Regions from separate parts of the Lawsonibacter asaccharolyticus genome, predicted to be linked through region 1. Evidence: predicted binding sites of a transcription regulator. Region 1 holds the regulator's gene; the other holds the start of a gene.
The links. The regulator HrcA, encoded in region 1, represses chaperone genes, less so after heat shock. The targets are predictions, from matches to a motif close to TGTTAGCACTCNNNNNNNNNGAGTGCTAACA.
Positions count from the first base shown of each region.

Region 2: clpB (ATP-dependent chaperone ClpB) is a predicted target of HrcA. The motif match lies at 11,139-11,169, and genes of this name have one in related genera.

Region 1 is NZ_CP091870.1:2,800,030-2,816,131, reverse strand. Features, by position in the region: gene L9O85_RS13555 (S-layer homology domain-containing protein) at 1-1,709, shown strand, start outside; gene L9O85_RS13550 (hypothetical protein) at 1,767-2,354, opposite strand; gene L9O85_RS13545 (hypothetical protein) at 2,967-3,395, shown strand; gene L9O85_RS13540 (hypothetical protein) at 3,392-3,922, shown strand; gene L9O85_RS13535 (hypothetical protein) at 3,967-4,593, shown strand; RNA gene ssrA (transfer-messenger RNA) at 5,098-5,463, opposite strand; gene L9O85_RS13525 (peptidylprolyl isomerase) at 5,652-6,179, opposite strand; gene smpB (SsrA-binding protein SmpB) at 6,206-6,667, opposite strand; gene L9O85_RS13515 (NYN domain-containing protein) at 6,770-7,582, opposite strand; gene L9O85_RS13510 (thiamine diphosphokinase) at 7,636-8,304, opposite strand; gene dnaJ (molecular chaperone DnaJ) at 8,607-9,767, opposite strand; gene dnaK (molecular chaperone DnaK) at 9,944-11,800, opposite strand; gene L9O85_RS13495 (hypothetical protein) at 11,842-11,979, opposite strand; gene grpE (nucleotide exchange factor GrpE) at 12,008-12,568, opposite strand; gene hrcA (heat-inducible transcriptional repressor HrcA) at 12,585-13,658, opposite strand; gene L9O85_RS13480 (MBL fold metallo-hydrolase) at 13,865-14,713, opposite strand; gene L9O85_RS13475 (cysteine desulfurase family protein) at 14,767-15,906, opposite strand.
Region 2 is NZ_CP091870.1:2,479,563-2,495,664, forward strand. Features, by position in the region: gene L9O85_RS11905 (ABC transporter permease) at 1-386, shown strand, start outside; gene L9O85_RS11910 (ABC transporter permease) at 400-1,260, shown strand; gene L9O85_RS11915 (ABC transporter ATP-binding protein) at 1,276-2,280, shown strand; gene L9O85_RS11920 (ABC transporter ATP-binding protein) at 2,273-3,262, shown strand; gene L9O85_RS11925 (C45 family autoproteolytic acyltransferase/hydolase) at 3,277-4,374, shown strand; gene ggt (gamma-glutamyltransferase) at 4,509-6,230, opposite strand; gene L9O85_RS11935 (sodium:solute symporter family protein) at 6,296-7,681, opposite strand; gene L9O85_RS11940 (GntR family transcriptional regulator) at 8,055-8,735, opposite strand; gene L9O85_RS11945 (GNAT family N-acetyltransferase) at 8,844-9,302, opposite strand; gene L9O85_RS11950 (2-hydroxyacid dehydrogenase) at 9,319-10,308, opposite strand; gene L9O85_RS11955 (Hsp20/alpha crystallin family protein) at 10,540-10,962, shown strand; gene clpB (ATP-dependent chaperone ClpB) at 11,212-13,842, shown strand; gene L9O85_RS11965 (copper amine oxidase N-terminal domain-containing protein) at 14,020-15,432, shown strand; gene L9O85_RS11970 (S-layer homology domain-containing protein) at 15,634-16,102, shown strand, end outside.

The sequences.
Region 1 (16,102 bases):
CCGTCGAGCCCATCGCGGAGAGCCAGTTCAGCGCCGTCAAGTCCGTGGGCAGCCGCAGCTTCTACCTGACTGAGACTGTGGGCGGCGTCCCGAAGGATGTTCAGTATGTCACCAACAGCGACAGCGTGGTCGTGGTCGTCACCTATGACCTGAAGACCAATGGCGTGGATTACCAGAGCCCCGATGTCTCCAAGGCCACTGATCTGAAGGATATGAAGGCCGACGAGGACTACACCACCACCGTCTATGTGGCGAACAAGTCCGACGACGGCAAGACCGCCGATCTGGTGTACGTCCTGAAGAAAGAGATCCCCACCTATGACAACACCATCACCTTCAACGGCGACGGTTTCACCGTTGTCAAGGAGGAGGGCAAGTTCGAGGTCGTTGATGGCAACAAGATCAAGGTCAACGACAATCAGGACGTAAAGTTCAAGCTCAACATTACCTCCGGCTATGAGCTGGTGTCTGTGAAGCTGGGCGACGAGGTCCTGACTGCCAGCAATGGTGTTTACACCATCAACAATGTCACCAAGAACCTGACCGTCACCGTGACCACCAAGCCCGTGGCTCAGGCCAAGGGGACCGTGGGCATCGTGGACGAGAATTCTGACGCTCAGGCCCTGGGCGTGGCCTATCAGGGCGACAAGCCCACCCTGGATGAGGCTCTGGCCGCCGTCCGCAAGTATATCACCGACAAGGGCTTCGTGATCGACGACGCCAACTCCTCCGTCGATGCCGCTGGCAAGTACACCTTCGCAGTGACCAAGGGCGGCTACAAGGCGCCTGCCTTCACCTTCGACAGCCAGGGTGCTGTGACCGAGGGCTATATCGTGACCATTGATGGGGAGGAGAAGATCCTGGCCAACGCCGCCGCCATCATCCAAGACACCAACAACATGAAGATCACTGCGCCTGACGGCACCGTGAGCTATGCCAAGACCGTCACCATCGACGCCAACGGCTATGTGATCGAGAAGGGCTACAGTGTGACTGTCACTGTGGATGGTGAGCCTCAGTACTTCAAGGCTGTCGGTCAGCAGAAGACCCTGCCCAACAACGGCAAGGGCACCGGCTGGCTGAAGGATGGCACCACCTATGTTGCCTATACCTCCACCTCCAACTTCGCTGACGGTGAGGAATATGTGTCCGGCTATGTGGCTGTCACCGGCGGAGTAGCTACCGAGAATTATGTCGAGGCCGGCAAGGAGGCCACTCTGAACGGTGTGACCAGCGGAAAGTTCTATCGGATCACCATTGGTGGCGAGGTCTATGCTGAGAACGAAAAGGCCCAGGGCACTTCCCTGACCATCCCCGCCGGGGAGGTCACCGGGGATATCGAGGTCACAGAGGTTTTTGCCGCTGAGCTGAAGGCGGATATCAAGGATGTCGCTTCTACCGGCATGAGCCTGACCTGGTTCGTGAATGGCAGAGAGGCCTCCGGCACGGTCTATGTGACCGGCGATGATGAGATCAGCGCTGTGGTTACCGTAGACGGGACCGGGTTCACCGCTGCGAGCGGCGATGATAAGCTGACGGCCGACCCCACCACAGTTGAATACATCGCGAGCAGCAAAGTCGGAACTGACGGAAACGACGGCTCCTTCACCTTTAAGGATGGGGCCATCAAAGATGCTGAGATCGAGATCGTCTTCGATGCGCTCAGCAGTTCTGATACCCTGGAGATCACCTACGACGCTGGAACTTGATTTTCCTGAGAGATGATCTCTCCGCACCCCCCGGAATCATCCGGGGGGTGCCTTTTCTTACCTCAGACCGTAAAGTCTGATCTGGGACCCCGCATCCACGGTGGACGAACCGCTTCCCAGAACGAAGAGCTGGCGAATGGAGGTCCAGAGAATGGAGGGGTTGCAGCCCATAGAGCGGATGGACCGAAAGGTGCTCCCCTCCCGGGAGATGCTGTTGATGCAGATGCCTACGTTGCTGTCTCGCCCAAAGGGAAACAGCGTCGCAGTTCCCCCTCCTTCCCCTGTGGTCTGAAGCAGCGTGAACTGCTTGGAGGTGACGGAGACGGTCCCACTTTCCGTCAGGGTGATGTAATTGGAATTATCCCCCGGGGACGCCAGCAGGATCAGATCCTGTCCCTTGGCCATGGACGCCTGAAAAATCAGCTGCAGCGATCGGTAGCGGCCGATGCTGGGGACGTGGATAGAGAGGGACATTTGTGGGATACCTGCCCTTGTCTCCCCAATTTTTTCCCACACAGCCCCTTCCGCCAGGGTGTGGAGCGCTCCGTCGATCTTGGCGTTGTCGGAGTTGAAGTCCACCCGCTCCACCTTGTCCGCGGCCTCCCACTGGGAGAGCCCATAATACTGAGTCTGTCCGCTTGCCATAAAAAATCCCTCCTGTCCTGACTGGGCCCGGCAGATCCGGACCCGCTCAAAACCGGAGGGAAAAGCTGTTTTGTGAGACGTTTCAATACAAATTATGGAAGTGAAGCGGAACTGCGCCCATTTCCGCCCCGCCTGTGCGGAAGCCCCGGTATTGAGAGAGGCGGCCCGATGGCGGCAGCGGTGTGAGACGCTGGTCAGTGCGAAAACCTTGCCTTGCCGTGCCGGTCAGGTCCAGGAGAGCTCCGCTCGGTGACTCCCGTACCGGGGGTCTGGGAAAGACGGAAGAACACCCCATCATCTGTCACGGCTTCGCCATGAAACCTTCCCCCTAAGGGGAAGGTTTTGGGCATGTGCCGGGATACCCGCTTCTAAAGGGAAGGGCCCTCCGGGCGTCCCTGGGACCCGTCCCCGCAAGATACGCCCCGTTTGAACAAGATGCATAAAAAATAGTTAAACTTTAAGTATGCGCCAATATAGCTTATAATTATTCATAGAGTATGCACACATTTAAGGGAAAACTGTCGAAAATAATCGTATGACTTGACTCTTTCCTTTTATATTGCACCCCACTATAATTTTCCATATCGTATATTTAAAAGGGGGTAAAACCTTATGAACTTCTCAGAGCTGGATTTTGAGGCACTGGAGGACATCCCGCCGCTGCGCCGGCATTATGATGTCCCCCGGATCTCCATTACAGAAAAGGGAATGGTCTCGATGAACGGAGCCTTGAAAAGAGGGGTGGGTGCACAGAGAGAATTTCGTGCAAAAACTAGCCCAGACGGCCGCTACTTGCTCCTGTGCTCCGAGGAGACGCCCAACATCTGTTTTTCCGCCAAAGGAGGAAATGTGCTCCATCTTGACTTCAAACAGTACCTGGAAGCAAAGGGGCTCTCCCTGCCTGCCCTTTACACGATGGAGTGGTGCCAGGAGCGGCGGGCCTGGATCGGCTGCTGTCAGGACCTGCCCGAACCCCCGGCCCTCTCTGCGCTGGATCAGCCCAAGAAAGTCCGAAGATCTGCGGCGAGGAGGAGCAGATGAAACGTAAAAAACGAGATTTTTCGCCCCGGGAACGCCGGCTGATCGATGGATTTATTAAAGATATCTGCCGGTCCATAGGGCTCCCCCAGGGGATCAGGGATCTGCACCAGTGCGCGTGGGAGGCATTTCTCTCAGTCTACCGGGACGCCCCCTTCGCGTTCTGCGGGGACGGCATTTCGGGTTGGAAAAGGGCTTACCTTATCATTCGGGAGGCCCTCCTTCAGGAGAAACGAGACCTCGATTTCTGGCTCTATGAGCAGGAGTCCCTGGATATCCCGGTGAGTCCGGAGATCCCAGTCCCACGGCTCGAGCTGCTGTCCATGCCCCATGGTGATTTTCAAAACAGCGTCTGCCTCCATGACTTTCTACACCGTATAAAGTCCCGGGATACCCGTCTTATGGCCTACGACTTGATGGCTGGAGATACCATCGACGAGATCCGGACATACCGCCGCTGGAGCAGGGATCACACCTATCGAACTTACAACAGACTGAGACTGAGAATGGAGGAGTATTTGAGCATATAAATCTGAAAAAAGAGAAGAGAGACGAAACAACGGCCAGCAGGCACATGAGCTACCTCACTATCCTGGGGACCTATATGACCATCTTTGGGACGGTACTGGGTCTGGTGCTGACGGTACTGGGTCTGGTGCTGTCCTGGGGCCAGCTGCGCCTGGCACACATCGAGTCGGAACGGGCCAGACGGGCCGAACCGTTGTCGTACTCTTTAGAGGCTGTAGACACCCATTACCAGTATGAGATCCAAAAAGATGGGGCGCCCATGTCTATCCCAGCCCCCTCCACCCGCCTACAGGTCAGCCATGGCAGCCTCCACTCCATCACTGCCATCTGTTTTGATGGGACGACCATGCATGAGCTGGCGCAGCTTCCCATCCAGGACAGTTGGGATGGGTGCGTTGTGGATGTCACTATGCCTCCAAAGGCCGTGATCCCAGAGGAGGGGCTGATCCATGACTATTTCTTCCTTTTCCTGGAGCCCACAGAGGGAGAGGGACGGCTGGATCTGATCTGCAATACCATTTCGCTGGAGACGCAGGAGGTGCAGAGCAGGGTATATCACCCCATCTCCCTGATCCAGCTGGGCTATCTCCCCGAGGGGCCGGTGCGGGAAATGCTCTCCGCCTATGCCGTGCTTCAGGAGAGGCTGGGAGATCTGGGCCTGATATCGGCCTGAAAAACAGCACAGGATCGAAGCGCGAGCCCAACAGGACGGGGGCCGCAGGACCAGTGCCGGCTTGCCGGTGGACGGCAAAGCCCCCAAAGGAGGCCGGCGAGCTGTATGGAGAAGGGGTAAAACCGATAGTTTGGCATTCCGAAACGGCGGCAGGAGGACTGCCCAACCGGCCGGCGCATGAATTCGGTGCAAAGCGGTGAGTTGCCCGGGGGCGGCTTTGCCGCCCCCGGGCATTGAAGTCACGAAGGGTGGAGCGACTAAAGGGCGCGAAACTCAAAAGAAAATGCGACTTGTCAAAACAAGCCGCATTTTCTTTTGCAAAGAGCGGTTAAAACCAATATTTCTGCCAGAAACGAAAAATAGCCGCCCGCAGGGCCGCCCACCACCTGCGAGCCCAGCGAAGCGGGTCGCAGGTGGAAAGGAGGAGCAGCAAAATGAGCGCGCTCTGACTTTTCGTGCGAAGCATAAAAAGTCGGAGCAAGCGATATGACGCTTGCTCCGACGTGGTGGAGGCGGGGAGAGTCGAACTCCCGTCCGAAAACGCTTCCCCAGGAACTTCTCCGGGCGCAGACGGTTATTTTGGGAGTCTTGCTCTCCCAGTTCCCTTTCCTGCCGGCAAGCCGTCACGCCGACGGGTCAGGTGAGCTTCATCATTCATGGCCGGTTCAAAGCTTTGCCGGCGCACGTGCACCACGAAACGACGCCTGTTCCCGGGCCGTGGTCCTCCCGGGTCAGACGGCCGCTATTTAAGCAGCGGCGAGAACGGTATCGTTATCGTTCTTTAATTTATAAGTTGCCCGTTTTCAGGTGGTCAGGCGCCACCGCCCGCTATTCCTGCTTCCGCGTCCCCGTCGAAACCGGTACGCCCCCTCGTCGTCACAAAGTCTGCTCAGCTCCGTTTCCGCCTGGCGGCGAAAGCTTCGCTGGCTCCCTTGCTCCTCCTCACCGAACCGGCCCCGCTTGCGCTGGGCTCCGCTTCGGATGGCGGCTGCGCCGCCGGGCGAGGAGTTCATATTTTAACCCTGCGGGGCATTCCGCCCCGCAGGCTTAAAATTAAATCAGCACTTCTCCGGCTCGGGATAGTCCACACCGAAGGTCTCCACCGTGACCCGCTTCATGCGCTGGGGGTCACGGGGCTTGTCATTCCAGTCCCGCTTGGCGGAGACAATGGCGTCGGCCACCTCCATGCCCTCGATGACCTTGCCGAAGGAGGCGTACTGGCCGTCCAAATGCGGGGCCTGCTCCACCATGATGAAGAACTGGCTGCCGGCGGAGTTGGGGTCCATCGCCCGGGCCATGGACAGGACGCCCCGGTCGTGCTTCAGGTCATTGGGGAAGCGGTTTTGAGTGAATTCCCCCTTGATCTGCCAGCCGGGGCCGCCCATGCCGCTGCCGTCAGGGCACCCGCCCTGGATCATGAAGCCAGGGATGACCCGGTGGAAGATCAGGCCGTCATAAAATCCCTTCTGGATCAGGTGGATGAAGTTGTTCACGGTGTTGGGCGCGATCTCGGGGTAGAGCTCCGCCTTGATAACGCCGCCATTTTCCATTTCAATGGTGATGATGGGATTGCTCACTGGGATCATATCCTTTCTTATCCCCGCGGAGGGGGTCATCGGTTTCGGCTCTTGATAGCCCGGTCCATCTCCCGCTTGGCGTCCCGCGCTGCGGCGGAGTCACGCTTGTCATAGAGCTTTTTGCCCTTTGCCAGCCCCAGCTCCAGCTTGACCCGGGGGCCCCGGAAGTAGATGGACAGAGGGATCAGGGAGTAGCCGTCCTGCTTGATGCGGGCAAACAGCCGCAGGATCTCCCGCTTGTGCATCAGCAGGCGGCGCTGGCGCATGGGGTCCTTGTTGAAGATGTTCCCCTTCTCATAGGGGCTGATGTGCATCCCGATCACGGACATCTCTCCGTCCTTGACGACGCAGAAGGAATCCTTCAGGTTCACATGGCCCAGACGGATGGACTTGACCTCGGTGCCTGCCAGTTCGATCCCGGCTTCGTATTTATCCTCAATGAAGTAGTCGTGGTAGGCTTTGCTGTTTTTAGCCACGACTTTGACGGAATCGGCCACAGGAACACCTCCTCTCCATCTGCGCCTCCAAATACCTGGGGAGAATATAATGTACCACAGCCGTGGGGAAAATACAAGTGGAATCTGTGAACAGAGGGCCTTTTATTTATCCTTTCCCTGCTTGTCCCGCACATAGATGTCGGTGTTGTTGTCACCCACCTGGCGCACATCCACCTCGAAGCGGTCCAGAGATTTGATCATCTTGCTCAGCTTGGAGAAGCCGTAGTTCCGGGGGTCAAAGTCGGGCTGCTTCTTCATCAGCAGATTGCTCAGCTTGCCCATCAGCGTGTAGCCGTCCTCATCACACAAGTTCTCTAGGGAGTCGGCGATCAGCTCCACCATGTCCTGAGGCACCGCGCTGGCGGCAGGAGCGGAAACCGCCTGCTGGGCCGCCTTCTTGCTGCTCTTCTTGGAGCTCTTCTGGGGAACGGATTCCTTCTCCTGCTGGGCCGCCTGCTGGGCCGCGGCCCGGATGACCTCGATGTAGACAAATTTGTCGCAGGCCACGATGAAAGGCTTGGGCGTTTTTTTCTCCCCCATGCCGTACACCTTCATCCCCGCCTCCCGCAGGCGGGTGGCCAGCCGGGTGAAGTCGGAGTCGCTGGACACCAGGACGAAGCCATCACAGTTGCCGGAGTAGAGGATGTCCATGGCGTCGATGATCATGGCCGAGTCGGTGGCGTTTTTTCCGGTGGTATAGCTGTACTGCTGGATGGGGGTAATGGCGGTCTCCAGCAGGATAGACTTCCAGGTGGACATGTTGGGACTGGTCCAGTCGCCGTAGATGCGCTTGATGGTGGGGGTGCCGTAGACGGCCACCTCAGCCATCACATCCTTCATGGCGGTGCGGGAGGCGTTGTCCGCATCGATGAGCACGGCCAGCCTCAGGTCCTTCTCGCTGCTCTGGTCAGGCATGGGGGAGCTCCTCCCTTATAACAAAATAGTATTTCATTGCAAATTGCTCCTTTTCAGTCGCTCCACAGGGTGGGAAGCAGGTCATCCAGGGTCCCCCGGTCCTCCCAGGCCACCAAAAGGGAGCCCTCCTCCACGGAGATCCGGGCGGGCAGGCCCACGAACTCATTGCTGACCCCCAGGGGGAAGTCGCTGGTGAGCTCCGCGTGGTCCAGGGGGTATTTCAGACCCTCCAGGGTGACGCCCCGGGCAGTACCGCCGGCGCAGAACACGGAGACGAAGCCCTCCATGGAGGCGGGGAAGGAGAGCGTCCCTTCAGTGACCACGGCTGCCGCCTCGCCTTCTCCCAGCAGAACGCCCTGGGCCCCTTGGGCGGAGAGCCAGGAGAGCAGCTGAAGATTGGCCACCGTGTGGTCCAGACGCCCGCCCAGACAGCCCAGCAGCACAAAGCGCCGGTATCCCCGTTTCAGCCCCTGGCGCAGGGCGAAGCCGGTGTCCGTCTCGTCCTTGATCCTGGGGAGGCGGAGGACCTGGGGATGGTCTGGGACGGAGCCCAGCGAGTCGAAATCCCCTACTACAAGGCCGGGGTGGACGCCCAGCCGGGACAGGGTCTCATAGCCCTTGTCGGCCGCAATGACCAAGTCGCCAGGGACAGGCGTGAGGATGAAACCGGGGTCCAGGGGCATGGCCCCCACCACATAGCAGAGCGATGCATCGTTTGTCATATGGGTCTCCCTTCCGTGGACAGCAGAGCTGAGATGGGTGCCGGCCCCCAGGCAGGGATGGCGCTGGCAAGCTGAATGAGATCACGTTTTTTCTATTATAACATAAAATTTCCCCTTGTGGAGAAAAACATATACAGAAGGGGCGGAGAAAAGGAAACAGAAGGACATGCGCCCCGCAGAGGAAGAACGAGGCTGGGTCAAAAAATACGGGGCGCACGATGTGCGCCCCGCAAAGCTCCCGGCAACAGGGGTCCGGGGCGGCCCTGTACGGCCGCCCCGGACTCGCCGATTAAGATCCGAACCTATTTTTTCCGTTTCCGCTTGTCAAAGAAGCCCTTGAGCCCCTCTTCCTCCTCCTGCGCAGGGATCTCTCCCATAGCGGCGGCGAAGGCCCTCAGGGCCTCCTTCTGCTCTCCATTCAACCCAGTGGGCACCGCCACCCGGACGGTGACGTACTGATCGCCCCGCCCGCGGCCCCGAAGCTCCGGGATGCCCTTTCCTCTCAGCCGGAAGGTGGTGCCGGTCTGAGTGCCGGCGGGCAGGTTGTACTTTACCTTTCCGTCAATGGTGGGGATCTCCAGCTCAGCCCCCATGGCCGCCTGGTAGAAGGAGATGGGCTGCTCATACAGCACCGTGGTCCCGTCCCGCTGGAACTGGGGATGGGGCTGGATATGGACGCCTACGATCAAATCGCCGGCAGGACCGCCGTTCTTGCCTGCATTCCCCTGTCCGCGCAGAGAGACAGCCTGGCCGTCATCGATGCCGGCGGGGATGGTCACAGCGATGCGCTTCTGCTTCCTCACGCTGCCCGCCCCCCCGCAGGCCTTGCAGGGGCTGTGGATGATCTTGCCGGTCCCCCGGCACTTGGAGCAGGGCGCCGTACTGGTGAAGGCAAAGCCGCCCGCCCCCCGCTGGATGCGGACGGTCCCGGTGCCCCGGCAGTCAGGGCAGATCTCCGCTGTGGTTCCTGACTCACAGCCGGAGCCGTGGCAGGCGTCACACTCCTCGGTGCGGTTCAGGTTGATCTCCTTCTCGCAGCCGAAGGCGGCCTCCTCAAAGGTGATGGTGAGGCTGGCCCGCAGGCTCTCTCCCTTCTGGGGGCCATTGCGCCGGCCAGCGGAGGACCCGAAGCCCCCTCCGCCGAAGCCGCCGAAGAAGGAGCCGAACAGGTCGCCCAGGTCAATGTCTCCAAAGTCTCCAGTGAAGCCGCCCCCGCCAGCGCCGTAGTTGGGGTCCACCCCGGCGTGGCCAAACTGGTCATACCGGGCCCGCTTCTCCTTGTTGGACAGGATCTCGTAGGCCTCGTTGACCTCTTTGAACCTGGACTCCGCTTCTTTGTCCCCCGGGTTCATATCCGGGTGGTATTTTTTGGCCAGCTTCCGGTAGGCCTTTTTGATCTCTTCGTCAGAGGCACCTTTGCTCACGCCCAGGACCTCATAGTAGTCTCGCTTCTGTTCTGGCATAGTATCACCTCTATTCAGAGTGAAAAACGGAGCTGGGAAGGTGGAGATGAGCTCCTGCCTCCCCAGTGAAACGGGGTGCTCATCTCTTCACTCGCCACACTTCGCTCTTCCCTCTTATGGAAACGCAAGGGCGCGCAGGCGGGGCGATGCCCCGCCCGCGCGGACCATGAACGTTTTTATTTCTTGTCGTCGTCCACGACCTCATAGTCGGCGTCCACCACGTCGGGTCCGGCGCCGCTGCCGCCCGCCTGGCCGCCGAAATTGGCGCCGCCCATGTCCGGGCCGGGGCCGGCCTGACCGCCGTTCTGCTGATACAGCTTCTCGCTGACGGCGTAGAACGCCTTCGTCAGCTCCTCGGTAGCCGCCTTGATGGCCTCCACGTCGCTGCCCTTCTGGGTCTCCTTCAGGTGGTTCAGTGCGCTCTCCACGCTGTTCCTGTCGGACGCGGGGATCTTGTCGCCCATGTCCTCCAGGGTCTTTTCCGTCTGGAACACCATCTGGTCCGCCTGGTTGCGGATGTCGGCCGCCTCCCGCTGTTTCTTGTCCTCGGCGGCGAACTGCTCCGCCTCCCGCACGGCCTTGTCGATGTCGTCCTTGGACATGTTGGTGGAGGATGTGATGGTGATGTGCTGCTCCTTGCCGGTTCCCAGATCCTTGGCGGACACGTTCACGATACCGTTGGCGTCGATGTCGAAGGTGACCTCGATCTGCGGCACGCCCCGGCGGGCGGGGGCGATGCCGTCCAGGTGGAAGCGGCCCAGGGTCTTGTTGTACTGGGCCATCTCACGCTCGCCCTGGAGCACGTGGACCTCCACGGAGGTCTGGTTGTCGGCGGCGGTGGTGAAGATCTGGCTCTTCTTGACCGGGATGGTGGTGTTGCGCTCAATCAGCTTGGTCATCACGCCGCCCATGGTCTCAATGCCAAGGGACAGGGGGGTGACGTCCAGCAGCAGCAGGTCCTTTACGTCGCCGGTGAACACACCGCCCTGAAGGGCCGCGCCCATGGCCACGCACTCGTCGGGATTGATGCCCTTGAAGCCCTCCTTGCCGGTGAGCTTCTTCACCATCTCCTGCACGGCGGGGATACGGCTGGAGCCGCCCACCATCAGCACCTTGTGGATGTCACTGCCAGACAGGCCGGCGTCGTTCATGGCCTGACGGACAGGGCCGGCGGTGGCCTCCACCAGGTGGGCAGTGAGCTGGTCGAACTTGGCCCGGCTCAGGGTCAGGTCCAGATGCTTGGGGCCGGTGGCGTCGGCGGTGATATAGGGCAGGTTGATGCTGGTGGAGGTGACGCCGGAAAGCTCGATCTTAGCCTTCTCGGCGGCCTCCTTCAGGCGCTGCATCGCCACTTTGTCGCCGGTGAGGTCGATGCCCTCGGTCTTCTTGAACTCGGCGGCCATCCAGTCCATGACACACTTGTCGAAGTCATCGCCGCCCAGGCGGTTGTTGCCGGCGGTGGCCAGCACCTCGATGACGCCGTCATCGATGTCCAGGATGGATACGTCGAAGGTGCCGCCGCCCAGGTCGTAGACCATGACCTTCTGGGACTCCTCCTTGTCCACGCCGTAGGCCAGGGCCGCGGCGGTGGGCTCGTTGATGATCCGCTTCACATCCAGGCCGGCGATCTTGCCCGCATCCTTGGTGGCCTGGCGCTGGGCGTCGGTAAAGTACGCGGGGACGGTGATGACCGCCTCAGAGACGGTCTCACCCAGATAGGCCTCGGCGTCCGCCTTCAGCTTCTGAAGGATCATGGCGCTGATCTCCTGAGGGGTGTACTTCTTGCCGTCGATGCTCACCTTGTAGTCAGAGCCCATCTCACGCTTGATGGAGATGATGGTGCGGTCGGGGTTGGTGATGGCCTGGCGCTTGGCCACCTGGCCCACCATACGCTCGCCGTCCTTGGAAAATGCCACTACAGAGGGGGTGGTGCGGTTGCCCTCCGCGTTGGGGATGACGACGGCCTCGCCGCCCTCCATGACAGCCACACAGCTGTTTGTCGTACCTAAGTCGATACCAATGATCTTGGACATAATTTCGTTCCTCCAATATGAAAAGATTTGTATTTACAAGGTCAAAAGATGAAAGAGAGCAGATAAAAGACAAAAGAGAACAGGAAGCACATGCTGGCCGTCAGAAACAGGGCGTAGACGGCCGGGTCCAGGCAGAGGCACTGCCGGCAGGCTTTTTTCCGGATCATGGGATCTCTCACTGAGCTGTCTCCTCCATTCTGTTTTCCGTCAGTTGGCGACCTTCACCATGGCAAAGCGGACCACCTTGTCTCCCAGCCTGAAGCCGGCCTGGAACACCTCGGCCACGGTATTTTCTCCAAAATTCTCATCTTCAATGTGCATTACCGCGTTGTGAAGGGTGGGGTCAAAGGGCTGTCCCAGGGCCTCGATCTCGGTGATGCCCAGCTTTTCCAGCACAGTCTTCAGCTGGTTCATGGTCATCTCCACGCCCTTTTTATACGCCTCGTCTGCAGTCTCCTGCTTCAGGGCCCGTTCCAGATTGTCGTACACCGGGAGGAATGCCAGCGCGGCGTCCGCCTTGGCGTCGTTCCAGATGGCCTCCTTCTCCTTGGCAGTCCGCTTGCGGAAGTTGTCGTACTCCGCCGCCAGCCGGAGATATTTCTCCTCCTGCCGGGCCGCCTGGTCCTTCAGCGCCTCCAGCTCATCCATCAGAGGGTCGGTGGCCCCGGCCTCCGCTTCGGCCGGCTCCTCAGCCGCTTCCTTCGCGGCCGCCTCCTCCAGCTGATCGTCCAGCTCGGGGGGCGTCTTGTTCTTTTCTTTCTGACTCATGGGCTATCCTTTCCTCCTATTCCTGCGCCTGCCCGTCCCCGTCTCCTTCTCCGGAGGGGAGCTCTCCCTTGCCGAACATCCGGGTCAGGCTGTCGGCGAAGTAGGACAGGCGGGCGGTCACCTTTGCATAATCCATACGGGTGGGGCCCACCACACCAATGACGCCCCGCATGTTGTCGCCGATGTCATAGCTGGCCATCACCACGCTGGTGTCCTTCAGGGCCTCGTTCACATTTTCCGGGCCGATAAGGATGTTCATGTTCCTGCCGCCGTCCAGGGCGACCGGCAGCTTGGATGCCTCCGACTCCTCTGAAAGATAGGTCATCAGCGGCTTAGCCTTGTCCAGGCTGTGATACTCCGGGTGCTCCAGCAGGTGGGTGATCCCGGCGGTGTGTACTGTCTTGCGGCTCTGCTCCTCCAGGATCTCCATGGCAAAGTCCACCACCAGGGAGATCATCTCAAAGGCACCTGGGGCGGAGTGGGCCTCCATCTTTTCCAGTGCCTCCAGCATCTCAGCCAGTTCCAGCCCCACAAAGGAGCTGTTGAGCACGGCGGAGAGCAGCTGGAGCTGAGTCTCGGACAGCTCTCCCGGCACCCGGATGATCTTGTTTTTCACCACGCTGGTGTCGGTCATCACCACCACGATGAAAGCGCCCTTCTCCACCATCAGCAGATCGTACCGCTTCACTGTCACCCGCTCTGGGCCGGCCGCGATGGAGAACACCGGGTAGTCGCTGATCTGGGAGAGGACCTTGCCGGCCTGGTCGATGACCCGGTCCAGCTCCTCCATCTTCAGGTTCAGCGCTCTGTTGATCCGCTCCGTCTCCTGAAGGGTCAGCTGGTGCTGCCCCATCAACTCGTTGACATACAAACGGTAACCTGCGGCGGAGGGGACCCGCCCGGCGGAGGTGTGAGGCTGTTCCAGCAGCCCCATCTCGGTCAGGTCTGCCATCTCATTGCGAATGGTGGCGGCGGACACATCCAATCCAGCCAGCTGGGCGATGGCCTTGGAGCCCACCGGCTCGGCGGTGTTGATATAGGTCTCCACGATGGCCCGCAGGACCCGCTTTTTCCGGTCGGTCAGTTCCATTGCACGCTCACCTCGGTGTTTTTCTAATTTTAGCACTCATATTCCCTGAGTGCTAACGATAGAGTACCACCGGACCTCCAAATTGTCAATAGTTACTTTATGAATTTATTTTGAACAAACGGAAGAAGCCCTCTGCGATCTGTTTTTTGCAGAGGGCTTCTGAAATTGCTAATGAGTCCGTCCAAACATGGACGATATCCCGCTCCTTAAATACCCAGCCGCATTCCGCCGGTGAGGGGCTCCACCCGGTCCCCCAGCTCCTCCTTCAGCAGTGCAAAGGCGGCAGGACCAGTGCAGTGCCCCGTCCACAGGTGCTCCACACCCAGCTCCAGCAGCGCGGCGGCCACCTGGCGGACATAGTCCGGGGGACAGTTGAGCGCATTGGCCCCAGGACTGAGCATATGCAGGCCGCCCAGCAGGGCATACACCCGCTGTCCCGGGAACTGGTCCAGCACGCCCTTCACGATGTTTACCACACCCCCATGGCAGCAGGAGTTGAGCACCACCAGCCCCCGCCCGGTCTCCAGCACCATGGACTGCTCGTGGGAAAAGTCGTCGGGCAGGAACCGGTCCTCCCCCACCTTGCGCAGCAGATTGGGCTCCCGGCTGGCAAAGGGCCCGCCCCGGACGGTCTCCGGCGCCAGCCAGGCCCCGGGGCAGAGGGGGTACAGCCCATCCACCGGCACGAAGCGGTCCCGGAAGCCCTCCCAGATCTCCCGATGGATGCCCACAAATCTGGGGGAGCCTCCCGACTTGGAGTAGTAAGCCTCCCCCGCCTGGGGCCGTATATACACCGGGGCCCTGTCATTGAGGGCAAAAAAGGCCCGCAGGCCGTCGGCATGGTCGTAGTGTCCGTGGGACAGAGCCGCCAGTTCTACCCCATCCAAGTCCACCCCCAGCTTTTGGGCATTGTCCGCAAACCGGCCGGAGGAGCCCGCATCCAGCAGAAAGCGCCTGCCCCGGTACTCCAGGAAGAAGGACAGGCCGTGCTCCGCCTCCAGCCCCTCCCGGGCCGTATTTTCCATCAGGACCGTGATCCGCAGGTCCGGTGTCATCCCGCTCCACTCCTTTATTCTTTATTTGTTTTCTTCTGTGTCTGACGCTCCCCTCAGGACAAACTGGTGAACAGCTGGGCCTGAGCCTCCTTCAGCCCCTGGACCAGGGCGTCCACGTCCTCCCGGGCGGTGTCGTAGGAGAAGCTGATCCGCAGTATGCCGTCCAGCTGGGGTTTGGGCAGCTTCAGGGCCGCGTACACATGGCTGGGCTTGCCCTTGTGGCAGGCGGAGCCGGAGGAGACATAGATCCCCCTGTCGCTGAGGAAGCGGAGCACCACCTCGCTCTTGTAGCCGGGCAGGGTGACAGGGAGGATGTGTGGGGCGGTCCCCGCCCCGATCAGCTCCAGCCCCGGCACCTGCTCCCGCAGGGTGCGGGCGGCGTAGTCCTTCAGTTCCCGCATGTGGGCCAGGTCCCGCTCCAGGCTGGCCCGCCCCGCCTCCACCGCGGCGGCAAAGGCGGCGGTCTGGGCCGTGGGCTCCGTGCCGGAGCGCAGTCCCTCCTCCTGTCCGCCCCCCCGGATCAGCGGCGGCAGCCTCAGCCCCCGGCGGATATACAGGGCCCCGATGCCCTTGGGAGCGTGGACCTTGTGCCCGCTCACCGCCAGGGTGTCCACCCCCAGCTCCTCCGGGGTGAAGGGGACCTTCAGAAAGCCCTGGACCGCGTCACAGTGGAGCAGGGCGGGGCAGCGGGCCGCACGGATGGCGCGGGCGGTCTCGGCCACCGGGAGGACGGTGCCCAGCTCGTTGTTCACCAGCATCATGGCCACCAGGATGGTGTCCGGGCGCAGGGCCGCCTCCACCTGCTCTGCCGTGATGATCCCTTGCTGGTCCGGCTGGAGCCAGGTGACCTCATAGCCCTGCCGTTCCAGCTCCCGGATGGGCTCCAGCACCGCGGCGTGTTCGATGGCGGTGGTGATGATGTGTTTTCCTTTCCGCCGGTTCTTCTCCACTGCGGCGGCAATGGCCCAGTTGTCCCCCTCAGTGCCGCAGGAGAGGAAGTACACTTCCTCCGGGCGGCAGCCCAGGCCGGCGGCCACTTGTGCCCGATGCTCCTTCAGCCGTCCCGACGCCTCCTGGCCGAAGGCGTACCGGGAGGATGGGTTGCCCCACTCCTCCGTCATGGCGGTCACAGCCGCCTGAGCGGCCTCCGGCCGGGTCTGTGTGGTGGCGGCATTGTCCAGATAGTGAAACATAGTTCTGATTTCCCCCTGACGATCAAGTATTTTTCATAATATGCCCACTTCTGCGGAAAGTCAAGAAATCCCGCCTGCTCCGGCCTGACAGAAAAGCGCCCCAGTCCTTCCCCTCCAGGGGAGAAGGCATGGCACTGCCTCGCCCCTTTTCCCAAATTCGTCCATTTGATAAAATATTCCTCCGGTCAGAGAGCGG
Region 2 (16,102 bases), 320 kb from region 1:
CGCTGGGGGTCTTTTCAGCGGCCACCATCTGCCGGCTCCTGCGCAGCAACCTCATCGAGGTGCTGGGCAAGGAGTATATCGATGTGGCAAAGGCCAAGGGTCTTCCCAAAAGCAAGATCATCGGCAAGCATGCCCTGAAAAACGCGATGAGCTCCATCATCACCATCCTGGGCATGCAGTTCGCCTCTCTGCTGGGCGGCTCGGTCATCACCGAGCAGGTCTTCGCCTGGCCGGGCGTGGGACGTCTGGTCATCCAGAGCATCACCACCAGCGACTTTGCGGTGGTGGAGTGCATCGTCTTTCTGATGGCGGTGATCTTCGTGGTGATCAACTTCATCGTGGACGTGCTGTATTGCGTGATCAATCCCCGCGTCCGGCTGCAATGAGGAGGTAGGATCAGTGAAAAAAGGATTTAAAAGCGCCTGGTCCAGCCTGAAGAACAGCAAGACCGGCATGTTTGGGCTGATCCTGGTGCTTCTCATCATCATCTGTGCCATCTTTGCCCCGCTCCTGGCGCCTTATGACCCGCTGGCTCAGGACGTCATGATCAAGCTGAAGGACCCCATCTGGGGCGCTGACCCTGTGGCCGGCCATCTGCTGGGCACTGACCAGCTGGGCCGCGACATTCTCTCCCGTCTGCTGTACGGCGCCCGCGTCACCCTGATCGTAGCTCTGGCCGGCACCGTAGTAGGCGGCATCGTGGGCGTGGTCCTGGGCAGCCTGGCCGGCTACTACGGCAAATGGGTGGACGCGGTCATCATGCGCCTGGTGGACATCCAGCTCTGCTTCCCCTTCACGCTGCTGGCCCTGTTTATCGCGGCAGTGCTGGGCTCCAGCCTGGGCAATGTCATTTTGATCGCCGGCATCACCAGCTGGGTGCGATACGCCCGCCTGGTCCGCGGCGAGATCCTGGGCATCAAGGAGATGGAGTATATTGAGGCCATACGCGCTGCCGGCGGCACCGATGCCCGCATCATTTTCAAACATATCCTGCCCAATATCATCAGCCCTGTCATCGTTATCGCCACCCTGGAGATGGCCAAGATCGTACTGATCGAGGCCTCCCTCAGCTTCCTGGGCTACGGTGTCCCTATCACCATCCCCACCTGGGGGCGGATGCTCAGCGAAGCCCGTGACAACATTCTCACCGACCCCTGGCAGTGTATCTTCCCCGGTCTGTGCATCACGCTGACCGTGCTGGGCGTCAATCTGCTGGGCGACTGGCTGCGGGATTACCTGGATCCCAAACTGGATGTATAAGGGGGGAGCTCAGTTATGCAGAATGAACCTATGCTTTGCGTACAAGATCTCAGCGTCAGATTCAAGACCAAATACGGCTCCGCCGCTGCGGTGAACCACGTCAGCTTCTCCTTGAAAAAAGGGGAGAAACTGGGTCTGGTGGGGGAGTCCGGCTCGGGCAAAAGTGTCACTTCCAAGAGCATCATACGCCTGCTGCCCACCCCGCCCGCTCAGATCACCGGGAGCATCCGCCTCAACGGGGAAGAGCTGCTCACCAAGACCGAGCGCCAGATGTGCAGGGTCCGGGGCAACCAGATCTCCATGATCTTTCAGGAGCCCATGGTCAGCCTGGACCCCCTGTTTCCCATTGGAGACCAGCTTGGAGAGGTGGTCCGCCTCCACAAGAAGGTCTCCCAAGCCCAGGCCAACGAGATGTCTATCGAGATGCTGCGCACCGTGGGCATCCCCAGCCCGGAGACCCGACTGAAGCAATATCCCTTTGAGCTGTCCGGCGGCATGCGCCAGCGCGTCATGATCGCCATCGCTCTTCTATGCGACCCGGAGCTGCTCATCGCGGATGAGCCCACCACCGCCCTGGATGTAACTATCCAGGCCCAGATCCTGGACCTGCTCCGGTCCATAAACGAAAAGCTGGGCACCTCCATCATTCTTATCACCCACGACCTGGGCGTCGTGGCCTCTATGGTGGATACTGTGGCAGTGATGTACTGCGGCCACATCGTGGAAAAAGCTGATGTGCGCACCATCTTCCAGCACCCTCTTCACCCCTATACGGAGGGACTGCTCCGCTCCATCCCGCACATGGATGACAGCCAGGGGGACCTGGCCACCATCGAAGGGTCGGTCCCCAGTATCTATCACATGCCGGAGGGCTGTGCCTTTCACAACCGCTGTGCCTGCTGCCGGAAGATCTGCACCCAGAAACAGCCTCCCCTCCTGACCCTGGATGGGGAACACACCGTCCAGTGCTGGAAATATACGCCCCAGTGGGACGAGGAAGGGGGGAGCGATCATGTCTGAACGCCCGATCCTGCTCCAGGCCGACCACCTGAAAAAATGGTTTCCGGTACGCAAAGGGGTCTTCTCCAAGGCCGCCCAGTACGTCAAAGCCGTAGACGACGTCTCCCTGGTCATTCGGGAGGGGGAGACCCTGGGCATCGTCGGGGAGTCCGGCTGCGGGAAATCTACCCTGGCCCGCACCATGATGCGGCTCATCGAGCCCACCGAGGGCACGGTCCTTTTTCAGGGTCAGGATCTGACCAGTGCCGACAAGGAGAGCCTGCGCCGGATGCGCCGGGATATCCAGATCATCTTTCAAGATCCCTATGCCTCCCTCAATCCCCGCCAGCGGGTCTCCGATATCCTCGCTGAGCCTTTTCTGATCCACAAGCTGGGCAGCCGGGAGGCCGCCATGAAGCGCGCGGAGGAGCTGCTGGATCTGGTGGGACTGTCCCAGGACAGCATGCGGAAATTCCCCCATGAGTTTTCCGGCGGCCAGCGCCAGCGGCTTTGTATTGCCCGCGCCCTGTCCGTCAGTCCCAAGCTGATCGTCTGTGACGAGTGCGTCTCCGCCCTGGATGTGTCGATCCAGGCCCAGATCATCAACCTGCTCATGCACCTGCAGCAAAAGCTGGGCATCGCGCTGGTCTTCGTCTCCCATGATCTGCGTGTGGTACAGCACATCTCCACCCATGTGGCGGTCATGTACCTGGGCAAAGTGGTGGAATATGCGGAGAAGCAGGAGCTCTTTGCCCACCCCACCCACCCCTATACCCAGGCTCTCCTCTCCGCCGTCCCCCTGCCAGACCCCACACGGCAGCCGGAACGCATCATCCTTCAGGGCGACCTGCCCAGCCCCATCGCCGTCCCCAGCGGCTGCCCCTTCCACCCCAGATGCTTTGCCGCCATGGCAGAGTGTGCCTCTGCCGTCCCGGAAGCCAGGGACATCACGCAGAACGGACATATCTGCAGCTGCCTGCTGTGCGGACAGTCTCAGTCTTAAGGAGGTATTTCTGTATGAATTCCCAATATCAGCACGCCTATTGCCAAGTGAGCGGCACGCCCTTCGAGCAGGGCGTCCAGCAGGGGCAGGAGCTCTCTGATGCCATCCGCCGCAACCTGGCTTCCGTCCACCGGAAGCTGGAGCAGGAGAAGGTGGACCTCCAGGCCTATCAGGCCTTTGTGAACCAAAACCTCCGTTTCTTCCAGGAGCAGCGGCCTGAGATGTACGAGGAGCTCCAGGGCATCGCCCAAGGCAGCGGTCTGCCCCTTGACGACATCCTGCTGCTGAACATCCCCGCCTATTTCCTCTGTGAGTCCTTCCGTCACATCACGCAGGAATGCAGCATGCTCTGTGTCCGGGGACAGGCTGCCGCTGACGGCTGCACCTACATCATCAAGAACCGGGATATGGGCATGCCCATGGAGCAGGCTCTGGTCCGCCACATCTACCCCGACGGCCAGGAGATCATCGAGGTGGGTGGGGCCGGTATCCTCACCTATCCCGCTGTAGGCATCAACAGCCATGGTCTGGCTGTGACCACCACCGGCTTCTGGACAGAGAAGGACCCCACCCGCATCGACCGGGTGGAGGAGGCCGATATCTTCCTCAATGTGCGGGTCCTCCTCTCCTCCTGCAGGACCGCCGCCCAAGCGGTGGAGTTCTGCCGCACCGCCCCCCGTATGAACGGCCTGAACGTCATTGCCGCCGACCCCACAGAGGCCTATGTCATCGAGATGACCTCCGACGAGATCTATGTGGAAAAGGATGAGGGCAGGGGGGTCCTCTTCCGCACCAACCACGTGGTCAGTGACCAGCTCAGCCATTTCAATCCCCCAGAGGAGAACTACCCCTCCACTCACAAGCGCTATGACCGCATTGCCCAGATGGTAGAAGAGCGCTACGGCTCCCTCCGGTTCCAGGATCTCTACCGCATCATGTCAGACCACACCAACGAGCCGAACTGTATCTGCCGTCATCCCCACGAGGGCGTCCCCGCCACCACCGTTTCCACCACCCTCTGCGTGGTAGAGGACCGCGAGGTGTGGACTACGCTGCAAAATCCCTGTCTGGCCCTGCCCCATGTCCAGATCGGAGAGCCCTCTGCACAGTGAGTCCCCTGTGCCAGGTTCTGGCCCCGGTACGCACCGTCCCTTCTCTTTATTGGTTCCCAATATCAAAAAATGGTCAGCAGAAATTCTGCTGACCATTTTTCTCTTTTCGCTTTTTGATGCTTCAGGCAGGCCGCTCAATCCTCCTGACTGATCCCGTCCAGCACCATATGCCCGTCAGAGAGAAGGGCTCCGCCGCAGCCGTCCACCCGCTGGGTGCCGGCAGCGTGGTACTCCCCGTCCACATACATGACGCTGTTGAGCATGGTGCTCATGGCCTGGTCCACCGGGACCCGCACCGGCCGGTGCCCCTTCTGTTCCAGAAGCCGGATGGTGTCCTCTGAGATCCCGAACTCCAGCTCCAGTCCCTGCTCCCGGGTCAGGCAGTTGAGGTAGGGCTGGCGGACCAGCTGCTCCGGCAGCATCCCAAAGTCCACCGCATTGACGATCCCCTGGAGGGTTCCGGTGATAATCCGGGGACCGCCCGCCGCGCCGATGGCCAGATAGGGCCGTCCGTCCTTGAACACCATGCTGGGGGCCATGGAGGACAGAGGCGTCTTCCCCCCCTGGATGCTGTTGGCGCTTCCATAGGTCAGTCCCTGGCTGGTGAGTGCGCCCGGCTTGGCGCTGAAGTCGGACATGGCGTTGTTGAGCACAAAGCCGCAGCCGTCCACCACGATCCCGCAGCCGAACCAGTCCCGTACAGTCTGGGTCTGGGAGACCGCGTTCCCAAAGCGGTCCATCACTGCAAAGTGAGAGGTGTTTCCTGGGTACTCCTTGGCCTCGATCCCCTCCGCCGGAGCGTATTCCCCCGCCGTCTCCGGTGATGAGAGGGCATACCGCTCCGCCGCATGGGCCTTGCTGGTCAGCCGCTCCACGTCCACCTGGACGAAGTCGGGATCGCCCAGAGCCACGCTTCGGTCCGCAAAGCCCAGCTTCATGGCCTCCGCGATGGCATGGATGGAGGCGGCGGTGTTGTGTCCCATGGCGGCCAGATCGCTGTGCTCCAGAATGTTCAGCATCTCCACCACGGCGCATCCGCCGCTGGGCGGCGCGAAGGCCGCCACCTCCAGCCCCCGGTAGGTGGTCTTCACCGGGGTACGGTACTTGGGCTGATATCGGCTCAGGTCCTCCAGGGTAAAGCACCCGCCCCGCTGGTTGATCTGCTCCACCATTTTCCGGGCCACCGGCCCGGTGTAAAAGGCGTCCGCCCCCTCCGCCGCCACCAGCTCCAGCAGGCCGGCCAGCTCAGAGTTCACCTGCTTCTCACCGAAGCGGTAGCGGCTCCCGTCCGGCTTCAGATACAGCCGCCGGAACTGGGGTGAAAGATCCAGCTTCCGCCGGACCGAGTCGTCCTCCATGGTGAGCTCTCCGGTATAACTGGTGCCGAAGCCCTCCCGGGCACAGCGGATGGCGGGAGCCGCCGCCTGCGCCAGCGTCATAGTGCCGTACTCCCGCAGCATGGTTTCCATGGCTCTCAGCAGCCCCGGAATGGCTACCGACTGGCCCCCCAGGTCCTTCCACTCGTCCTGGACCTCTCCATCCTTGAGGAACAGGTCCTCCCCCGCCTTGGCGGGAGCCACGCCCCGGGCGTCCAGCGCCAAGACCTTCTGATCCCGCTGGGAGTACAGCAGGCTGAAACAGCCGCCCCCGATGCCGGAGTGGTGGGGCTCCACCACAGAGAGGGTCAGAGAGACCGCCACGGCGGCGTCAAAGGCGTTCCCTCCGGCCCGCAGCATCTCCAACCCCGCCCGGGTGGCATAGATATTGTTGCAGCTGACCGCTCCGCAGTCCCCGTGGGCGGAGGGCTTGCTCCACCGCGAGGGCCACATGTACTGCTGCTTCTTTGCTTCACTCATACTTGATCCGCTTCCCTTCCCGGCCGCGCCGGACAGTGTTTTCATCGAGTCTTGTTCGGATTCTATTATTCCTTCGCCAAACCATGCATCTTTTTACTGGTCGCCAGAGATACCACAACACCCACTGTATAGCTGACCAGCACTGTGGGGTAGACCGCCTCCAGTGTGTCGGTCAGGCCCAGCAGCATCCAGGCCACACCTACCACCATGCCGCTGGCCATGGCCCAGAAGGCCCCCTGCCGGGTGCAGCGCTTCCAGGTCAGGCCCACCAGGATGGCGAAGCTCACCGGGGCGGCGGCCACGTGCTGCAGGGTGAGGAACAGGTTGGTGAGGGCGGCGCTGGGCATGATGACCGCAGGGATCAGAGTCAGGTAGGCAAAGACGAAGGTGATGATCTTGGACAGCTTCAGCAGCTTGGCGTCGTCCACGTTGGGATTGATGTCGTTTTTATAGACATTGGTAATGATGGTGCCTGTGGCCAGCATCATGGTGGCCATGGTAGCCGCGATGATCATGGTGGCAAAGGCAAAAATGATCCCAGCGAAAGCCGGATTGCTGAAGGTCTTGATGGAGTAGGCAAATGCGGTGGCACCGTCGCCCAGGTCCGCACCGGACGCCTTGGCAAAGATGCCGCAGGTGGCGGTGAGCAGGCAGATGGGGGCAGCCAGCACATAGCCCAGGATAGAGCCGGTGCGGGCGGCGGAAGCGCTCTTTGCGGCCAGCAGGGGCTGGAGCACGGACTGCATCACTGCGGTGGACAGGCAGCCGCCCAGGATCCAGGCGATGATGCGCTGGGTGGGCATATTGCCCATGGAGGAGTACTCTGCGGGAAGTTCAGAGAGCATCACGGTGAAGCCGCCGAACTTGGGCAGCGTCATGAGCACGAAGGCAATGAGCAGGATGTAGATGCCGAAGCATACGATGCGCCCCACAGCGGACATGCCCCGCATGCCGGAGAAGCTGGTGTAGATCACGGCGATGGTCAGGCCGATGAGCATGGCCAGCGTGATGTTCAGACCGGGGATGGCGATCTGGATGATGGAAGCCACGGTCTTGAGCTGATAGGGGATGTACAGGAAGCCGTAGACGATCCAGGCGTAGGAGTACAGGCGGCTGGTCTTGGTGTCGAAGCGCTTTTGCAGATAGATGGGCACCGAGTCGCCGGGCATGTTGTTGCGGATCAGCTTGGCGAACAGGGCCAGCGCGATGAAGTAGAAGGAGCCGGCGATGGAGTACCAGGCCCCGGAGATGCCCAGGGTGTAGCCGTTCTGAGCCGCCCCTACCACGGCCATGCCGCCAATCTGCCAGGCAGCAAAGACACAGCCCAGAGTCAGGGGGCCCATGGTCTTGTCACCGCCCGACCACTGGTTGGCACTTTTGATCTTGGTGCCGGACCAGACACCGATCCCCACGATAATGACAAAGGTCACGATCCATGTTGCGATTAACATACGGTTCTCTCTCCCTTTTGTTTATTTGCAGCGGATGCCGGCGCCGCCCCGCCTCCGGATGCGGAACAGATACCGCCCACCGCAGCTGCTCAAACCTGCCTGTGCCCTCCCCTTGCAACATATTACATTTTTCCTGTTTTATTAAATATGTAATATATTACTTGAGTTCTAAAAAAGGAGAGCGCGCAGAACCGCTATTCTGTTCGCTCTCCAATACACTTGTTTTATGGCCTTATCATAAGATATTTTAGGGGCAATGTCAAGAACTTTTTCGAGCTCTGGTTGAAAACATTTTATATGGGATATATTTACATATTCAGACAAGTCAAACGGCCGCATCCTCCTGGGACACGGCCGTCCATGTTTTCTTCCACTATTCCGCCCAGAAACGGCTGACGGTGCGGCGGTAGGAGTTGGTCAGGTGTCGGGCCATGGCCTGCTCTGCCCGCTCGGCGCTCCCTTCCGCGATGGCATCGCAGATGGCCACATGCTCATCAAAGACGATCTTGGCGTCGATGGAGTTGTTATACACCGACTTGACCTCAAACCGGAGATAGTGGTCCAGGAGCAGCTCGCACTCCCGGTAGAGCAGGCGGTTCTGAGTGGCCGCCGCCACTGCCCGGTGGAAGATGTGGTCCAGGCGGTACAGGTGCTGCCCATCCCTGGTGGAGAGCTGGTCCCGGAGGCGGTCCAGGCTCTCCCGCATGGCCTGAAGGTCCCGCTGGGCAGCACGGTTCGCCGCCAGCTTCGCGTTGATGCACTCGATATACATCCGGGTCTCCAGGATGTCCCGGGCGTCCCGGTCAGACACCGGCACCACCTGCACCCCCTTGCCCCGGGAGAAGGAGACATAGCCGTCCTTCTGGAGCTCCAGCAGAGCCTCCCGCACCGGGGTTCGGCTGATGCCCAGCTCCTTGCAGATGTCGTCCTGGGAGTAGATGGCCCCTACCCGAAACCGGTTGAAGAGGATCGCCTCCTTGATCAGGCGGTATGCCTGTTCTTTATAAGAGGGCGTGGCCCCCACATCCTGTCCGCCAAACAGCTCCTCTGCCATAAGCTCTCCTCCCGTCCCATGCCAGCTTTTCCCCATCTTACCATCCCCGGACGCCCGGTGTCAAGCGGAGCTACGTACCTGCTCCCGGGGCAGCGGGGTCTTAGCGGATCAAGGCTCCCCGCGCCGCGGTGGAAGGTGCTGTCCTCCCCTGTGCCACTCCATATGGTACTCTTCCCGGCCGGTGTTCTCCTCCCGCTCCGCGGCCCGGATGGCAAAGCCCTCCCGCTGGTAAAAGCGGACCGCCGGGCTGTTCTCCCGGTACACGTGGAGTGTCAGGCTCTCCCGCCCCTCCTTGGCCCGCTCCAGCAGCGCCCGCCCGATTCCCCTGGACCGGGCGGCACGCCGGACGAAGAGCCCCGCCAGATAGTCGCCGGTCAGTCCCGCAAAGCCCTGGAGCCCCTCCCAGTCCTGATAGACGAACACCTGGGCGGCGGGCAGCGCCGCCCGCACCTCCTCCATATGGTCGCACCAATAGCTCTCAGGAAGAAAGCAGTGGGCTTCCAGGTTGGCGTCCAGCCAGATCTGCATCACCTGGTCCAGATCCTCCGGACGGAGAGCCCGGATCATAATGCCGCCCCCCCTCTTACAGCCCGTTGACCACGTTGGTGGGCCGCTCTCCGTTCAAAATATGCCGGGCGTTGGTCCACATGGTCAGATGCGCCTTGGCAAAAGCCCCCCCGGAGCTGCCCCCCAGGTGGGAGCTGTAAACCACCCGATCTCTGACCTCCGGCGGCAGGTCCACCAGAGGGTGGTCGCCGGGGGTGGGCTCCGGGAAAATAGTATCCAGCGCCGCGCCCCGGATGGTCCCGTCTATGAGTGCCTTCCGCAGGGCCTGGTTGTCCACCAGGTCGCCCCGGCCGCAGTTGACCAAGATGGAGTTGGGCTTCATCCGGGCCAGGAAGGCCCCATCCACCATCTCCCGGGTCTCGTCGGTGACCGCGCAGTGGAGCGAGATGATGTCGCACTGGGCGGTCAGCTCCTCCAGAGGCAGATAGGTCACCCCAAAGTCCTCCTCCACCTGAGGCGGACGGCGGTGGCGGGTGTAATAGTATAGCTTGCAGCCGAAGCTGGCCAGCCGCCGGGCGGTGGCCTGGGCGGTGTCTCCAAAGCCCACCAACCCCACCGCACACTGGAACAGGCCGGGGGCGTGGGCGGCGATGGCCTTCTGCTTCATCTGGATCTGTTGCCCCTGGATGACCGCGTTGTGTCCAGGGATGCCGAAGCGCAGAGCCATCAGCATCAGCATGATGGTGTGCTCCGCCACCGATTCCGCGTTGCACCCCTTATTGTTGCACACATAGATCCCCCGCTCCCGGGCGGCCTGGCAGTCGATGCAGTTGTACCCTACACCCTCAGAGTGGATCATCTTCAGCTCTGGAAGCTGGTCCATCACATCGGGACCCACATCCGTGATGGCATCCACAAAAATGATCCTCGCGTCCGCATTTTCCTGGGCCGCCTGGACATAGGTCTGGTCCGGGCGGCGGAACACCAGCTCCACCGGCATCTCATCCGCAAATGGGGGCCGGTACACGTCATAGCGGTCTCTGGGGCCAAAAACTAATATCTTCATGGGGTGCCCTCCTTATTTTAATTGTATGACAATTATACCACCCGTTTTTCGCCAATACAAGGGGAGCCTTTCTGCAAAATATTAGCACTCTTATTTATTGAGTGCTAATATTTACACTTGTGACACATCTGTGTAACAAAAAATTCATAATCCCTCACTATAATAAAGCCAAAGTTCAGAGAGGCCCGGGCCGGAGGATGCTCCGCCCGGGACCGAAAGGAGTTTTGACTTATGTATATGATCCCCTACACCCGCCGCAGCAACAGCAGCATGATGGATCTGTTTGACGAGTTGGAGCGCAGCATGTTCGGCGAGAGCGGCCGCCGCACGCCGGTCTTCAGCACTGATATCCGGGACGAGGGCGCCCACTACCTGCTCCAGGCCGACCTGCCCGGCTTCCGCAAGGAGGACATCGATCTGGATGTAAAGGACGGCGTGCTCACCATCTCCGCCAAGCACCAGGCCGATGACCGCACCGCCGCCGACAACTACATCTGCCGGGAGCGCCGCACCGGCAGCTTCTCCCGGTCCTTCACCCTGGACGGCATCCAGGAGGACGCCATCCGGGCCTCCTATCAGGACGGGGTGCTGGAGCTCATTCTGCCCAAGCGGCAGGAGGTCCTTCCCCAGTGCCACAAGATCCAGATCCAGTGAGGTCTCCCCAGCCGCGGTCAGGCGGAGCCGGCGTACCGGCTCCGCCTGACTCTTTTCCAAATCGCGTTTCTTCCAAAACTCAATTTTCAGTTTGTGTGCCCCTGCAGGACGCAGCACACAAAAGTATGGAAACTTGAAAAAAGACTTGCAAATCTTGTCCAATGGCTCTATACTAATTTTAGCAGTTAAGTTTATCGAGTGCTAAAGTTTAAGAATCAATATAGATCGGATCTAGGAGGTGTTCCTTTTATGAATATGAATCAATTTACCCAGAAATCGTTGGCCGCCATTCAGGGCGCCCAAGACATCGCCCTGGAGTACGGGCACCAGCAGATCGAGCAGGCCCATCTGCTCATGGCGCTGGTCCAGGACGGCGAGGGGCTGATCCCCCAGCTGCTCACCAATATGGGCCTGACCCTCCCCAGCTTCCAGGCCGCCGTCCAGCACGAGGTGGAGAAGCTGCCCCGGGTCTCCGGTGGAGGCCGGGAGGCGGACAAGGTCTATGTGGCTCAGGACGTGGACCGTGCCCTGAAATCCGCCGAGTCCGCCGCGGCGTCCATGAAGGATGAGTATATCTCTGTGGAGCACATCCTGCTGGGCCTGCTGGACAGTGCCAACAGCGCCCTGAAGGAGCTGTTCCGCACCTACAACGTCACCCGGGAAAAAGTGATGCAGGCCCTGACCTCTGTCCGGGGCAACCAGCGGGTCACCAGTGACAACCCTGAGGAGACCTATGACGCCCTGAAGAAGTACGGCACCGACTTGGTGGAACGGGCCCGCCAGAACAAGCTGGACCCGGTCATCGGCCGGGACGACGAGATCCGCAATGTCATCCGCATCCTCTCCCGCAAGAGCAAAAACAATCCCGTCCTTATCGGGGAGCCCGGCGTGGGTAAGACCGCCATTGCCGAGGGACTGGCCCAGCGGATCGTGAAGGGAGACGTGCCCAACAGTTTGAAGGACAAGACCATCTTCTCCCTGGATATGGGCAGCCTCATCGCCGGGGCCAAGTACCGGGGCGAGTTTGAGGAGCGGCTGAAGGCCGTCCTCAACGAGGTGAAGAAGTCCGAGGGGCGTATCATCCTCTTTATCGACGAGCTGCACACCATCGTAGGGGCGGGCAAGACGGAGGGCTCCATGGATGCGGGCAATCTCCTCAAGCCCATGCTGGCTCGGGGAGAGCTGCACTGTATCGGCGCCACGACCCTCAACGAGTACCGGCAGTATATTGAAAAGGACGCCGCTCTGGAGCGCCGCTTCCAGCCTGTCATGGTGAATGAGCCCACGGTGGAGGATGCCATCGCCATCCTCCGCGGCCTGAAGGAGCGGTACGAGGTCTATCACGGCGTCAAGATCACCGACGGGGCCATCATCGCCGCCGCCACTCTCTCCAACCGCTATATCACTGACCGCTTCCTCCCCGACAAGGCTATCGATCTGGTGGATGAGGCCTGCGCCATGATCCGCACCGAGATCGACTCCATGCCCACCGAGCTGGACGTCATCCAGCGGAAGATCATCCAGCACGAGATCGAGGAGGCCGCTCTGAAAAAAGAGACAGATAAGCTGTCCCAGGAGCATCTGTCGGAGATCCAGAAGGAGCTCTCCGACATGCGGGATGAGTTCAACGCCAAGAAAGCCCAGTGGGAGAACGAGAAGAACGCCATTGGCAAGGTCCAGAAGCTCAGGGAGGAGCTGGAGGAGGCCAACGCCCAGCTGGAGAAGGCCCAGCGGGAGTACGACCTGGAGCGGGCCGCCCAGCTCCAGTACGGCCGCATCCCCGAGCTGAAAAAGGCCCTGGAGGCGGAGGAGCAGATCGCCAATGAGGGGCGGCAGCGTTCCCTGCTGCGGGACAAGGTCACCGAGGAGGAGATCGCCCGCATCATCGAGCGGTGGACCGGAATCCCCGTCTCCCGGCTCATGGAGGGGGAGCGTGAGAAGCTGCTTCACCTGGAGGACATCCTCCACCAGCGGGTGGTGGGCCAGGACGAGGCGGTACGCCTGGTGTCCGAGGCCATCCTCCGCAGCCGGGCCGGCATCGCTGACCCCAACAAGCCCATTGGCTCCTTCCTGTTCCTGGGCCCCACCGGCGTTGGTAAGACCGAACTGGCCAAGACCTTGGCTGAGGCCCTGTTCGACAGCGAGAAGAACCTGGTTCGCATCGACATGAGCGAGTATATGGAGAAATTCTCCGTGTCCCGGCTCATCGGGGCTCCTCCCGGATATGTGGGCTATGAGGAAGGCGGCCAGCTCACTGAAGCGGTGCGGCGGAAACCCTACTCCGTTATCCTCTTTGATGAGGTGGAAAAGGCCCACCCGGACGTATTCAATATATTACTTCAAGTATTGGACGACGGTCGTATTACAGATAGTCAAGGCCGCACCGTGGATTTCAAGAACACTATCATCATTCTTACCTCCAACCTGGGCAGCCAGTTCCTGCTGGACGGCATCGACAGCCGGGGGGAGATCAGCCAGGAGGCCCGGGAGCAGGTCAGCGATCTGCTCAAGCGGTCCTTCCGCCCGGAGTTTCTCAACCGGCTGGATGAGATCGTGTTTTACAAGCCCCTGACAAAGGACAACGTGACCCATATCATCGATCTGATGGCCGCCGACCTGAACCGCCGGCTGGAGGACAAACAGCTCACCGTGGTCCTCACCCCCGCGGCCAAGGAGGAGATCATTGCCAGCGCCTACGACCCCATCTACGGCGCCCGGCCCCTGCGCCGCTATCTCCAGCATACGGTGGAGACCCTTATCAGCAAGAAGATCATTGCCGACCAGGTGGAGCCCGGCTCCCGCATCACCGTGGACTGCCGGGATGGACAGCTCACCGTGGACAGCCGGGAGGTGCTCACCGGCGAGGTCATCGACGCCTGATTCCTCCCCTATTCCTCCTTTTTTCGGCGCGGACCTGCGGGCCCGCGCCGGATTTTTTCTTCCTTCTCCCTCTCGCTCCTTGTCTTTTCCCCCCGGATATGGTATATTGAGACCGGAAAAAAGCTCGGCTTTCGGGCCGCCTGGCGGCCCATGTCAATTTTAAGGAGTGGATCTGTCATGTTAAACCGCGCGTTCCGCACCGCCCTGTGCGCCGGCGCCCTTCTTCTGGCGCTCTGCCTGCCCGCCTCCGCAGCCCAGGAGGGGGATTTCTCCGTCCTGGTCAATGGGGAGGCCGTCACCTTTACCGACGCCGCCCCCCTGCTGAAGGACGGCCGTTCTTTCCTGCCCATGGTGGAGACCTTTGACGCCCTGGGCTTCGCCCAGGGGGATATCACCTGGGACGCCGCCACCCGCAGTGTCACCGCGGCCAAGGATGACACCTCCATCACCCTGACCATCGACCAGAAGGAGCTCACTGTGACCCGTGGGCAGGAGAACGCCGCTGAGACGGACACCATCACCACCGATGCCGCTCCCTTCATCGACGCCGCCTCCTCCCGCACCTACGTCCCCGTGGGACTGGTGGCCGGTGCCCTGGGGTACAACGTAGGCTGGGATGCCCAGACTTCTACTGTCATCATCGACGACGTAGATGCCATCCTGGCCGCCAACTCCGAGACCTACGCCATGATGGACCGGTATCTGGAGTACACCCGGGATCTGACCGGCGGCACCTGCAAGGTGGAGGGCAGTCTGGCAGTGGAGATGGAGCTCTCCTCCCTCATGACCGGCGGCATCCAGGGAGATTACTCCATGCTCCAGAGCGACAGCTCCGCTTTCCAGTTCAGCACAGAGCTGGATATGGAACTGTCCGCTCCTGATGCTGAGGTATCCGCCCAGATCGATCCCATCGACCTGGAACTGCGGGGCGACCTGGAGGAGGGCCTGTTCTACTTTTCCTCCGATGCACTGACCCAGATGTCCGATCCCAGCGTCACCGGCCTGTGGTTTAAGATGGATCTGAAGTCCATGATGGACCAGCTCTCCCTCCAGACCGGCCTGGACTACACCGACCTCCTGCTCATGGCCCGGGCCGCTCAGGACATGAGCTTTGCCGACTCTCTGGCCCTTATCCTGCGGGAGGTCCCCCTCACCTCCGCCTCCATGACCACTCGTGATCTCCTGGCTCTTTATAACAGCATGTTCTCCGACAGTGCCCTGGAACAGAAGGGGACCACTTATATCTCCACCACCCAGGCAGAGGACATGGACATCACCTTTACTCTGTTCACCTCCGACTCCAAGGTCACCGGCTATTCCATGACCATGAAGGCGGACCAGGAGGGGGCCATTGTGTCCGTGGACGCCTCCATGAAGGGCAAAGAGCTGGCTATGACCATGGAGATGAGCACGCCCGCCGTCATCGACGAGGCCTCCGGCGTCTCCATTCCCGGCTTCACCTACACCGTGACGATGGACGGCACCTACTCCGCCTCCAGCACCCAGCCCCAGACCCAGCCCCCCGCCGGCGCCGACGTGGTGGACCTGATGGAGCAGCTGACCGTTGAGATGGATCCGGTCTCCGTCTGAGCCGCCCCCGGACCATCAGCCCCCGGCCCGCTCCCGTGTGACATCTCTCATACGGGAGCGGGCCTTTTTGACGCTGTTTTCCCCTTCCGCGGCGTATTTTTCAGCTCTGCCCCTTGGCCTGGCGCTTGTCTTTCCACCCCGGATATGATAGGATGGAGACAGGCTTCCGGGCCCGAAATCGTCTGTATTGGAGGCATCTCTATGAAGTGCGGCCGTCTTCTGCCACTCCTGCTCTCCCTCCTTCTGTCTGTCTCGCTGCTCGCTCCGGCGGCCCTGGCCCGGGAGACCGAGTTCTTCCCGGACTTCCCGGAGCCGGTCCCCGCCTCGGCCCAGGACTGGAGCCCCGCCGACCCCAGCAGCTTTGATGCGGCCCGGCAGGCACTTCTGACCGCCGTTCGGGAGGAGGATGCCTCAGAGCGCTCGGTCCTCTCTCTGCTGTCCAGGATGACGGACCGCTTCAACGAGCTGCTCACCGAGTACTACTTCTGCTCCCTGGACTATATGCGCTCCCCCGCCTCCTGCACCCAGGAGTATGTCCGTTACAGCTCCGTCTGCGGTCAGGCGGAGAGCGACTACCTCTCCGCCGTCCAGGAGGTGCTGAACAGCGCCTACGGCTCCGTTCTGGCCCGGCTGCTGGGGGAAGGGCAGGCTCAGTCCCTCCTGTCCACCT